One region of the Pseudomonas sp. GL_091 genome, then DNA from elsewhere that is predicted to be linked to it. Evidence: riboswitches for the same ligand, from Rfam matches in the RefSeq annotation. Region 1 holds a riboswitch; the other holds the start of a gene.
What was found. Region 1 has a riboswitch for cobalamin ahead of AC3ITY_RS18610 (CbtB domain-containing protein). Riboswitches for the same ligand answer to the same signal wherever they lie in the genome.
Positions count from the first base shown of each region.

Region 2: it holds a riboswitch for cobalamin, as region 1 does, so the genes downstream of both, cobO (cob(I)yrinic acid a,c-diamide adenosyltransferase) here and AC3ITY_RS18610 (CbtB domain-containing protein) in region 1, are expected to answer to the same signal.

Region 1 is NZ_CM174451.1:4,103,878-4,108,041, forward strand. It holds gene cobN (cobaltochelatase subunit CobN) at 1-261, opposite strand, end outside; gene cobW (cobalamin biosynthesis protein CobW) at 265-1,335, opposite strand; cobalamin riboswitch at 1,439-1,651, opposite strand; cobalamin riboswitch at 1,760-1,985, shown strand; gene AC3ITY_RS18610 (CbtB domain-containing protein) at 2,107-2,298, shown strand; gene AC3ITY_RS18615 (CbtA family protein) at 2,310-3,017, shown strand; gene AC3ITY_RS18620 (cobalamin biosynthesis protein) at 3,014-3,427, shown strand; gene cobM (precorrin-4 C(11)-methyltransferase) at 3,513-4,164, shown strand, end outside.
Region 2 is NZ_CM174451.1:1,807,599-1,811,762, reverse strand. It holds gene bluB (5,6-dimethylbenzimidazole synthase) at 1-517, opposite strand, end outside; gene AC3ITY_RS08320 (cobyrinic acid a,c-diamide synthase CobB) at 514-1,851, opposite strand; gene cobO (cob(I)yrinic acid a,c-diamide adenosyltransferase) at 1,848-2,459, opposite strand; cobalamin riboswitch at 2,542-2,774, opposite strand; gene AC3ITY_RS08310 (hypothetical protein) at 2,928-3,512, shown strand; gene AC3ITY_RS08305 (PQQ-dependent sugar dehydrogenase) at 3,580-4,164, shown strand, end outside.

The DNA of each region.
Region 1 (4,164 bases):
GTGCAACGAAATCAGGATCACCCTGGCGTGACGCAGCACTTCATCGACGTACAAATCGACCGAGGCATGGTTCTGCACCTGCATCGGGTTGGCCAGGCGCACGCTCGGGTAATCGTCGGGCAATTGCTGCGCCGCTTCGGCGAGCAGCGCGAGGCTGGAATCGCCGCTGCACAGGATCACCAGTTCGGCGGGGGTTTGTCCAAGGTCGGCAATGTTGTCATCCGACACAAAACCGCCGGGCTGGGTCCTGAGCAGGTGCATGGATTACTCGCTGAGCGCGGCGCGCAATTGCGCTTCGAGAACAGTGGCGTCCAGTTCCTGGCCGATCAGCACCAGGCGGGTTACGCGTGCTTCTTCGGCGCCCCACTGGCGGTCGAAGTGCTTGTCGAAACGCGTGCCCACGCCCTGGATCAGCAGGCGCATTGGTTTGTTCGGGATCGCCGCAAAACCCTTGACCCGCAGGATGCCGTGCTGGACCACCAGTTGGGTCAGCGCATCCAGCAGCAGGCTTTCGTCGGCTTGCGGCAGTTCGATGGAGATCGAATCGAAGGCGTCGTGATCGTGGTCATCATGATCGTCGTCGCCATCATGATGATGGTCGTGGTGGCTGTGACGGCTGTCGATGTGTTCTTCGGAGCCGGCACCCAGGCCGATCAGCACGTCCAGCGGCAGGCGACCACTGCTGGCCTCGATGATTTTCACCGCTGGCGGCAATTCCTCGGCGACTTCCAGGCGCACGCGGGCCAGGTCCGCCGGGTTGATCAGGTCGGCTTTGTTGAGGATCACAAGGTCAGCGCTGGCCAGTTGGTCGGCGAACAGTTCGTGCAGCGGCGATTCGTGGTCCAGGTTCGGGTCGAGTTTGCGTTGGGCGTCGACCTGATCCGGGAACGCGGCGAAGGTGCCGGCGGCCACGGCCGGGCTGTCGACCACGGTGATCACCGCGTCCACCGTGCAGGCACTGCGGATTTCCGGCCACTGGAAGGCCTGGACCAGCGGCTTGGGCAGCGCCAGGCCCGAGGTTTCGATGAGAATGTGATCAAGATCGCCACGACGGGCCACCAGTTCGCGCATCACCGGGAAGAATTCTTCCTGGACGGTGCAGCACAGGCAGCCGTTGGCCAATTCATAGACACGGCCGTTGGCTTCTTCTTCGGTGCAACCGATGGAGCATTGCTTGAGGATTTCGCCATCAATACCCAACTCACCGAATTCGTTGACGATCACCGCGATGCGGCGACCCTGGGCGTTGTCGAGCATGTGCCGCAGCAGCGTGGTCTTGCCCGAGCCGAGAAAGCCGGTGACGATGGTGACGGGGAGTTTGGCCAGTGTTTTCATCGGATGCCCTATGGCTAATGTGGCGGGCATACGGGACGACGACCGGCAACGCGGAGGCGCGTGCCTGAGGAGTTCGCCACCGGATCACCCCGCCCGGTTGAAAGTGAGAATCTGTGACGAGGCAGGTCTCCTGGCTGACGGTGTGCCGGCCTTGAGCCTGGCATTCGCTGCGCCTTCCCGCCGGCCTCATGGATTGAGTCAGCAGTGGCGTGGCAACGAACATCACCGTTCACAGTTGCGGGGGCAGCCGCGGCATCGACCGCGTTCCCTTCTTAGCTTCGGCAAACGCCGAAGAACCTCGAAAGCGCAAGGCTACGCATGGTATTGGGGCGGGTCAATGCTTGCGATCCCTGTGGCAAGGGGGCTTGTGTAAATTTCAAGTGAGAACCCTTGCCAATTGACGCCCAACCCCCGCCCATGCTCTCCTACACACCTTGTTACGGGTGCCCTTCACAGGGTGAAACGGGAAACCGGTGAATCATGTGCTTTACTCTTAAGCCATGTCAGTCCGGTGCTGCCCCCGCAACGGTAAGCGAGCGAAGCATCAGATCCACTGTGCCACTGCGGCATGGGAAGGTGATGCTTTCAGGTTCAGGCGCAAGCCTTTGCCCCTCGTGAGCCCGGAGACCGGCCCGTAACACAAAGTGACAAGTACGATCACTGAACCAACAAACCCGCGGTGGGCGGGCGCTGTTTGAACCTCTGCGCGCCAGGTCGTGCGGGGGTTTGCATGCGCTCTTATTCCCCGCTGACAGACCAGAGGGAAACGCCATGTCGATCATCAGCAGCGCCGAACACACATCCGCGAGCACCACCTCAACCTTGACCCAACGTCTGGCCGCTGCTGTCTGCGCGTCGATCCTGGGCGCAAGCCTTGTGTATTTCGCCGGTTTCTCGCACATCGAAGCGGTGCACAATGCCGCCCACGATACCCGTCACAGCTCCGCATTCCCGTGCCATTGAGAGCTGTCGACATGATCAAGCGTATTGCGCAAACCGCAGGTTTCACCGGGCTGCTGGCCGCCCTGCTGCTGACCCTGCTGCAAAGCTTCTGGGTCGCCCCGCTGATTTTGCAGGCCGAAACCTACGAAAAAGCCGAACCGGTCGCGACTGAAGTTCACCAACACGCCGATGGCGCCATGGCTGCCCACACCCACGATGCACAAGCCTGGGAACCGGAAGACGGCTGGCAGCGCGTGCTGTCGACCACCGGCGGTAACCTGGTGGTGGCCGTCGGTTTCGCCCTGATGCTGGCCGGCCTGTACACCTTGCGTGCGCCGACCAAAACCTCGCAAGGCCTGCTCTGGGGCCTGGCCGGTTATGCGACGTTCGTGCTCGCGCCGACCCTCGGCCTGCCACCTGAATTGCCCGGCACTGCCGCAGCGGACCTGGCACAACGGCAACTGTGGTGGATCGGTACCGCCGCCTCCACCGCCGTCGGTATCGCGCTGATCGTGTTCAGCCGTCACTGGCTGATGAAAGTCCTCGGCGCGGCGATACTCGCCGTTCCCCATGTGATTGGCGCACCGCAACCGGAAGTGCATTCGATGCTTGCTCCAGAGGCGCTGGAAGCCCAGTTCAAAATCGCTTCGCAACTGACCAACGTGGCGTTCTGGCTGGCCCTGGGCCTGATCAGCGCCTGGTTGTTCCGTCGCAAAAGCGATGGCCAATACCACGCATGACTGACGTCAGCACAGCGCCGACCCTGGTGGTCGGCCTGGGCTGCCAACGGGGCTGCCCCGTCAGCACGTTGCTGGCGCTGCTCGATCAGGCGTTGGAGGCACACCAGATTGCTCGTCATGAAATCAAGGCGCTGGCCAGCATCGATTCGAAGCGCGACGAACCTGCGTTAATCGAACTGGCTCAGCAGCTTGGCCTGGAATTGATGTATTTCAGCAGTGAACAACTGGCCGCTTATGAACCGCAACTCAGTCATCAATCGCAAATAGCGTTTGAACGCACCGGTTGCTACGGCGTGGCGGAAAGCGCCGCACTGGCCCTGGCGGAACAACTGGCCCAGGCCCCGGCAAAACTGCTGATTCCACGACAAAAATACGCCCAGGCAACACTGGCATTGGCCGGCGCGGCATAAAAACCCCGATAATCCCCACCGTTGATCATGAACATTCTTCATCTGAAGCCCTGTTCAGCCCCTTTTTTCCCCACAGGAACCGACGATGACCGTCTACTTCATTGGCGCAGGTCCCGGCGACCCCGAACTGATTACCGTCAAAGGCCAGCGGCTGATTCGCAGCTGTCCGGTGATCATTTATGCCGGTTCCCTGGTACCTGCCGCCGTACTGGAAGGTCATTGTGCCGAGCAGGTGGTCAACAGTGCCGAACTGCACCTGGAACAGATCATCGACCTGATCAAGACCGCCCACGCCAAAGGTCAGGATGTGGCTCGGGTGCACTCCGGCGATCCAAGCCTGTATGGCGCCATTGGCGAGCAGATTCGCTATCTGCGTGAGCTGGGCATTGCGTTCGAAATCGTACCCGGCGTGACTGCCACAGCCGCTTGCGCAGCGCTTTTAGGAGCAGAACTGACGCTGCCGAACGTTTCGCAGAGCGTGATCCTGACGCGCTACGCCGACAAAACCGCCATGCCACCCGGAGAGGAATTCTCCAGCCTGGCGCAGCACGGCGCGACCATGGCGATTCATTTGGGGGTCAATCACCTGGCGAAGATCGTTGAAGAACTGCTACCCCATTACGGCGCCGATTGCCCGATTGCGGTGGTTCACCGCGCGAGCTGGCCGGATCAGGATTGGGTGGTGGGCACGCTTGAGGATATTGCCGGGAAGGTTGAAGCCAAGGGCTTTCGTCGTA
Region 2 (4,164 bases), 2.3 Mb from region 1:
TGGCACCCGGCGGCAACCTCAACAAATCGGCCAGGGCTTGCGGTTCGAACAGCGACACCCAGCCCATGCCCAGCCCTTCGGCGCGGGACGCCAGCCACAGGTTCTGGATCGCGCAGGACAACGAAGCCATGTCCATTTCCGGTAAGGTGCGGCGGCCGAAGATATGCTGCTCGCGGTCGTCCATCAGCGCGGCGACCAGTACCTCGGCACAATCGTTGATGCCTTCCACCTTGAGCTTCATGAACTCATCGCTGCGCTCGCCAAGGGCTTCGGCAGTGCGGATGCGTTCTTCTTCCACCAGGGCCTGGATTTGCCCGCGCAAGGCGCGATCGCTGATGCGGATGAAGCGCCAGGGCTGCATCAGGCCGACACTGGGGGCCTGGTGTGCGGCCTCGAGCAGGCGCCGCAGCAATTCGGGCTCGACGGTGCCGCCGCTGAAGTGGCGCATGTCACGGCGCTCGGCGATGGCACGATAGACCGCTGCGCGTTCGGCTTCGGAATATGCGTTATCCGTCATGGCCGCTTCGCGAGCAGGCTCGCTCCTACAAGGTTTTGGTCCGGCGCAAACAGTGCGGCAATCGCCGAAGGGTTCGACGGAAAATAAAAGTGCACATAAGAGGCGGTCATCCGCCCTTCACGGTAGACCGCCTCCGCTCCGCGCCCGCCGTTAGGGCTCAATCCACGGGCAATCGGCGCCAGTTCAGTGGTGGTCAACGAATGGTGGTAGGTGTGCCCGCGTAGAGAACCTTCCGGCAATTGCACCGCCTGCAACGCCAGCGCTGCCAGACGCTTTTGCATCACCGCATCACCGACCAGCAAGCCAACCAGTTCGGCGCGAGTGCCCTCGACATCGGTCAGGGAATCGAGCAGATACAGCATGCCGCCACACTCGGCGAGCAATGGCTTGCCGGCGGCGTGGTGCGCACGGATCGCTTCGAGCATCGCGGTGTTTTTCGCCAGCGCAACATGGTGCAGTTCCGGGTAACCGCCCGGCAGATACAGGCTGTCCGCCTCCGGCAACTCACGGTCGCGGATCGGCGAGAAGAACGACAACTCGGCGCCCATCGCCCGCAGCAGATCCAGGCTTGCGCCGTAGGTGAACGCAAAGGCTTCATCCCGGGCAACGGCAATGCGTACACCGGCCAGCAGCGGTTCGACTGCGATGACATCAGGGGCGGCGAACTCGACCGCCGGTGGCAGCGCGACCTCGCAACTGCTGGCCAGGGCATCGGCGGCCGCATCGAGGCGCAGGTCGAGATCGTTCAACTCACTGGCCTGAACCAGCCCCAGGTGCCGGCTCGGCAATTCGATCCCGGTTTCCCGGGACAGCGCGCCGTACCAGCGCAAACCTTCAGTCAGGCTGCCTTCGAGCAGTTGCGCGTGGCGCAGCGTGCCGACACGATTGGCCAGCACGCCGGCGAACGGCAGGTCCGGCTGATAACGCGCCAGCCCCAGGGCCAGTGCGCCGAAGGTCTGGGCCATGGCGGTGCCATCGATCACCCCCAGCACCGGCACACCGAAATGCCGCGCCAGATCGGCGCTCGACGGCGTACCGTCGAACAGCCCCATGACACCTTCGATCAGGATCAGGTCGGCTTCAGCGGCGGCTTCCCACAGCAGCCGGCGACTCTCCTGCTCGCCGACCATCCACATGTCCAGCTGATACACCGGCGCACCACTGGCGCGTTCGAGAATCATCGGATCGAGAAAGTCGGGGCCGCACTTGAACACACGGACCTTGCGCCCCTGATTGCGATGCAATCGGGCCAGCGCCGCGGTGACGGTGGTCTTGCCCTGGCCAGAAGCCGGCGCGGCAATCAGTACCGCCGGACAGTGCCGAGGCTGACTCACAATTCGACGCCTTTCTGCGCTTTGATCCCGGCCTGAAAGGCGTGTTTGATCACGCCCATTTCGGTGACGGTGTCGGCCATCTCGATCATTTCCGGCTTGGCGGCACGACCGGTGACCACCACGTGTTGCATCGGCGGGCGGGCCTGCAAGTCGCTGAGCACCTGATCGAGTTCGAGGTAGCCGTGCTTGAGGGCGATGTTCAGTTCATCCAGCACCACCAGACCGATGGACGGATCGCGCAGCAGCTGCTGCGACACCGCCCAGGCGGCTTCGGCGGCGGCGATGTCGCGCTGGCGGTCCTGGGTTTCCCAGGTAAACCCTTCGCCCATCACATGAAAACGCACCTGCTCGGGAAAGCGCCGGAAGAACAGCTCTTCGCCCGTGCTGTTGCGGCCCTTGATGAACTGCACCACGCCGCATTGCATGCCGTGCCCCATGGCGCGGGCGAGCATGCCGAAGGCCGAACTGCTCTTGCCCTTGCCGTTGCCGGTCAGCACCAGCAGCAGGCCACACTCGTTCGGGGAATTGGCGATGCGCTCGTCGATCACGGCTTTTTTGCGCTGCATGCGCGCCAGGTGGCGTTCGTCACGATCGGGGGTATCAGTCATGGGGGAGCTCTCCGTTGAGGCAGGAATAACGGCGGGCAGGCACAAGAATAGAAGGCAAAAAGCCTGGCATCGCCCACCGTGATGCCGCTGGATGAATCAGGCCGGTCTCCGGGCTCATGAGTGGCGCGGGGCCAGACTGTGCGCCTTCCCGCATCGAATCGACACAGTGGCATCAGACACAGTTTTCACTCATTTACCGTTGCGGGGGCAGCGCCGGAATTGCGGACCTTCGACCAACAGAAGGACTCACTCACCGACTTCCCTGTTTCACTCTGTCGACCCAAGCCACAGAGCACCTGAAACAAGCCGCGAAGGTTAGAGGGTTGGGGGTGGAGCGTCAATTAAAGCCGGGCGGCCATCGACCGAATAGCTGCCAACAATCAATAAACTGACGTCAATCTTGTGCCACGCTCCCAGCAGTGATATCAAAGAGCCACAAACTCACAACACAACAACAAGGGTGAGCCCATGCAAGGCATGATCATCAACAATCCAAAGCTGGAATTCCTGCGCCCGGTGCTCGAGCACTGGTTCGAATGCATCGACCGTTACAACGCCGTCCGTGGCGATGGCGACACACCGTACTGGCACGACGAAAAGGCCAATCTCGGACTGCTGTCGGCCGCGGCCTGGATGGCCGAGATGGTCACGCTGCAACAGACGCCCACCCGCAAGCAGACCGAAGAAGGCGAACGCAACAGCCGCGCCGACCTGCTCCTGGCCTCGCCCGAAACCCGCGCCTACATCCAGACCAGTCAGCGCTGGCCACGGGTCAACAGCCTCAACCTGACCCAGGCCCTGCTCGACATCGCCAGCGATGCGAAGCGGCTGAGCCACGCCAGCGACCTGAAACTCGGCTGCCTGTTCGTCGCTCCGCAAAAAGCCCAGCAGGGCGCCACACCGGAAGAACTCCAGGACATGGTCGACGACCTGCAAAAGGAACACACCTGCGCTGTCGCCTGGTATTTCCCTTATGCCTACCGCAAGTTGCGCAACGAAGCCGGCAACTATCACCCCGGCATTGCGGTGCTGTTCAAGGAAGCTCGCGGCTGAGGGGTTGAACCATCGGACGACAACGCTTCTCTATGATTAGAACAAGGCATTCATAGGGAAGACCAGCATGCGCACGCCCCCGCTCGCTCTCGTTATCGCGCTCTGCGGAGGGCTCGCCGCTTGTGGCGAGACCTCCCGCCTGCAAGTCTCCGACGGCACCGGTCCATCGCCTCAATTGCCGGAACCGAAAAAAACCCTGATCCCGACCGTGAACATCGCCCCGGCCATCGGTTGGCCGCAGGGCGCAAAACCCATCGCCGCCACGGGCACTCAAGTGGCCGCTTTTGCCGAAGACCTGGATCACCCGCGCTGGCTTTATGTGCTGCCCAATGGCGATGTGCTGGTGGCGGAAACCAATGCACCACCCAAACCCGAAGACGGTAAAGGCATTCGCGGCTGGGTCATGAAGAAAGTCATGGGCCGCGCCGGGGCCAGGGTGCCCAGCGCCAACCGCATCACCTTGCTGCGCGACAAGGACCGTGATGGCGTCGCGGAAACCCGCACGGTGTTTCTGCAAAACCTCAACTCGCCCTTCGGCATGACCCTGGTCGGCAATGACCTGTATGTGGCCGACACTGATCGCCTGCTGCGCTTTCACTATGAAAGTGGCGATACGCAGATCAAGTCACCGCCGGTCAAAGTGGTCGACTTG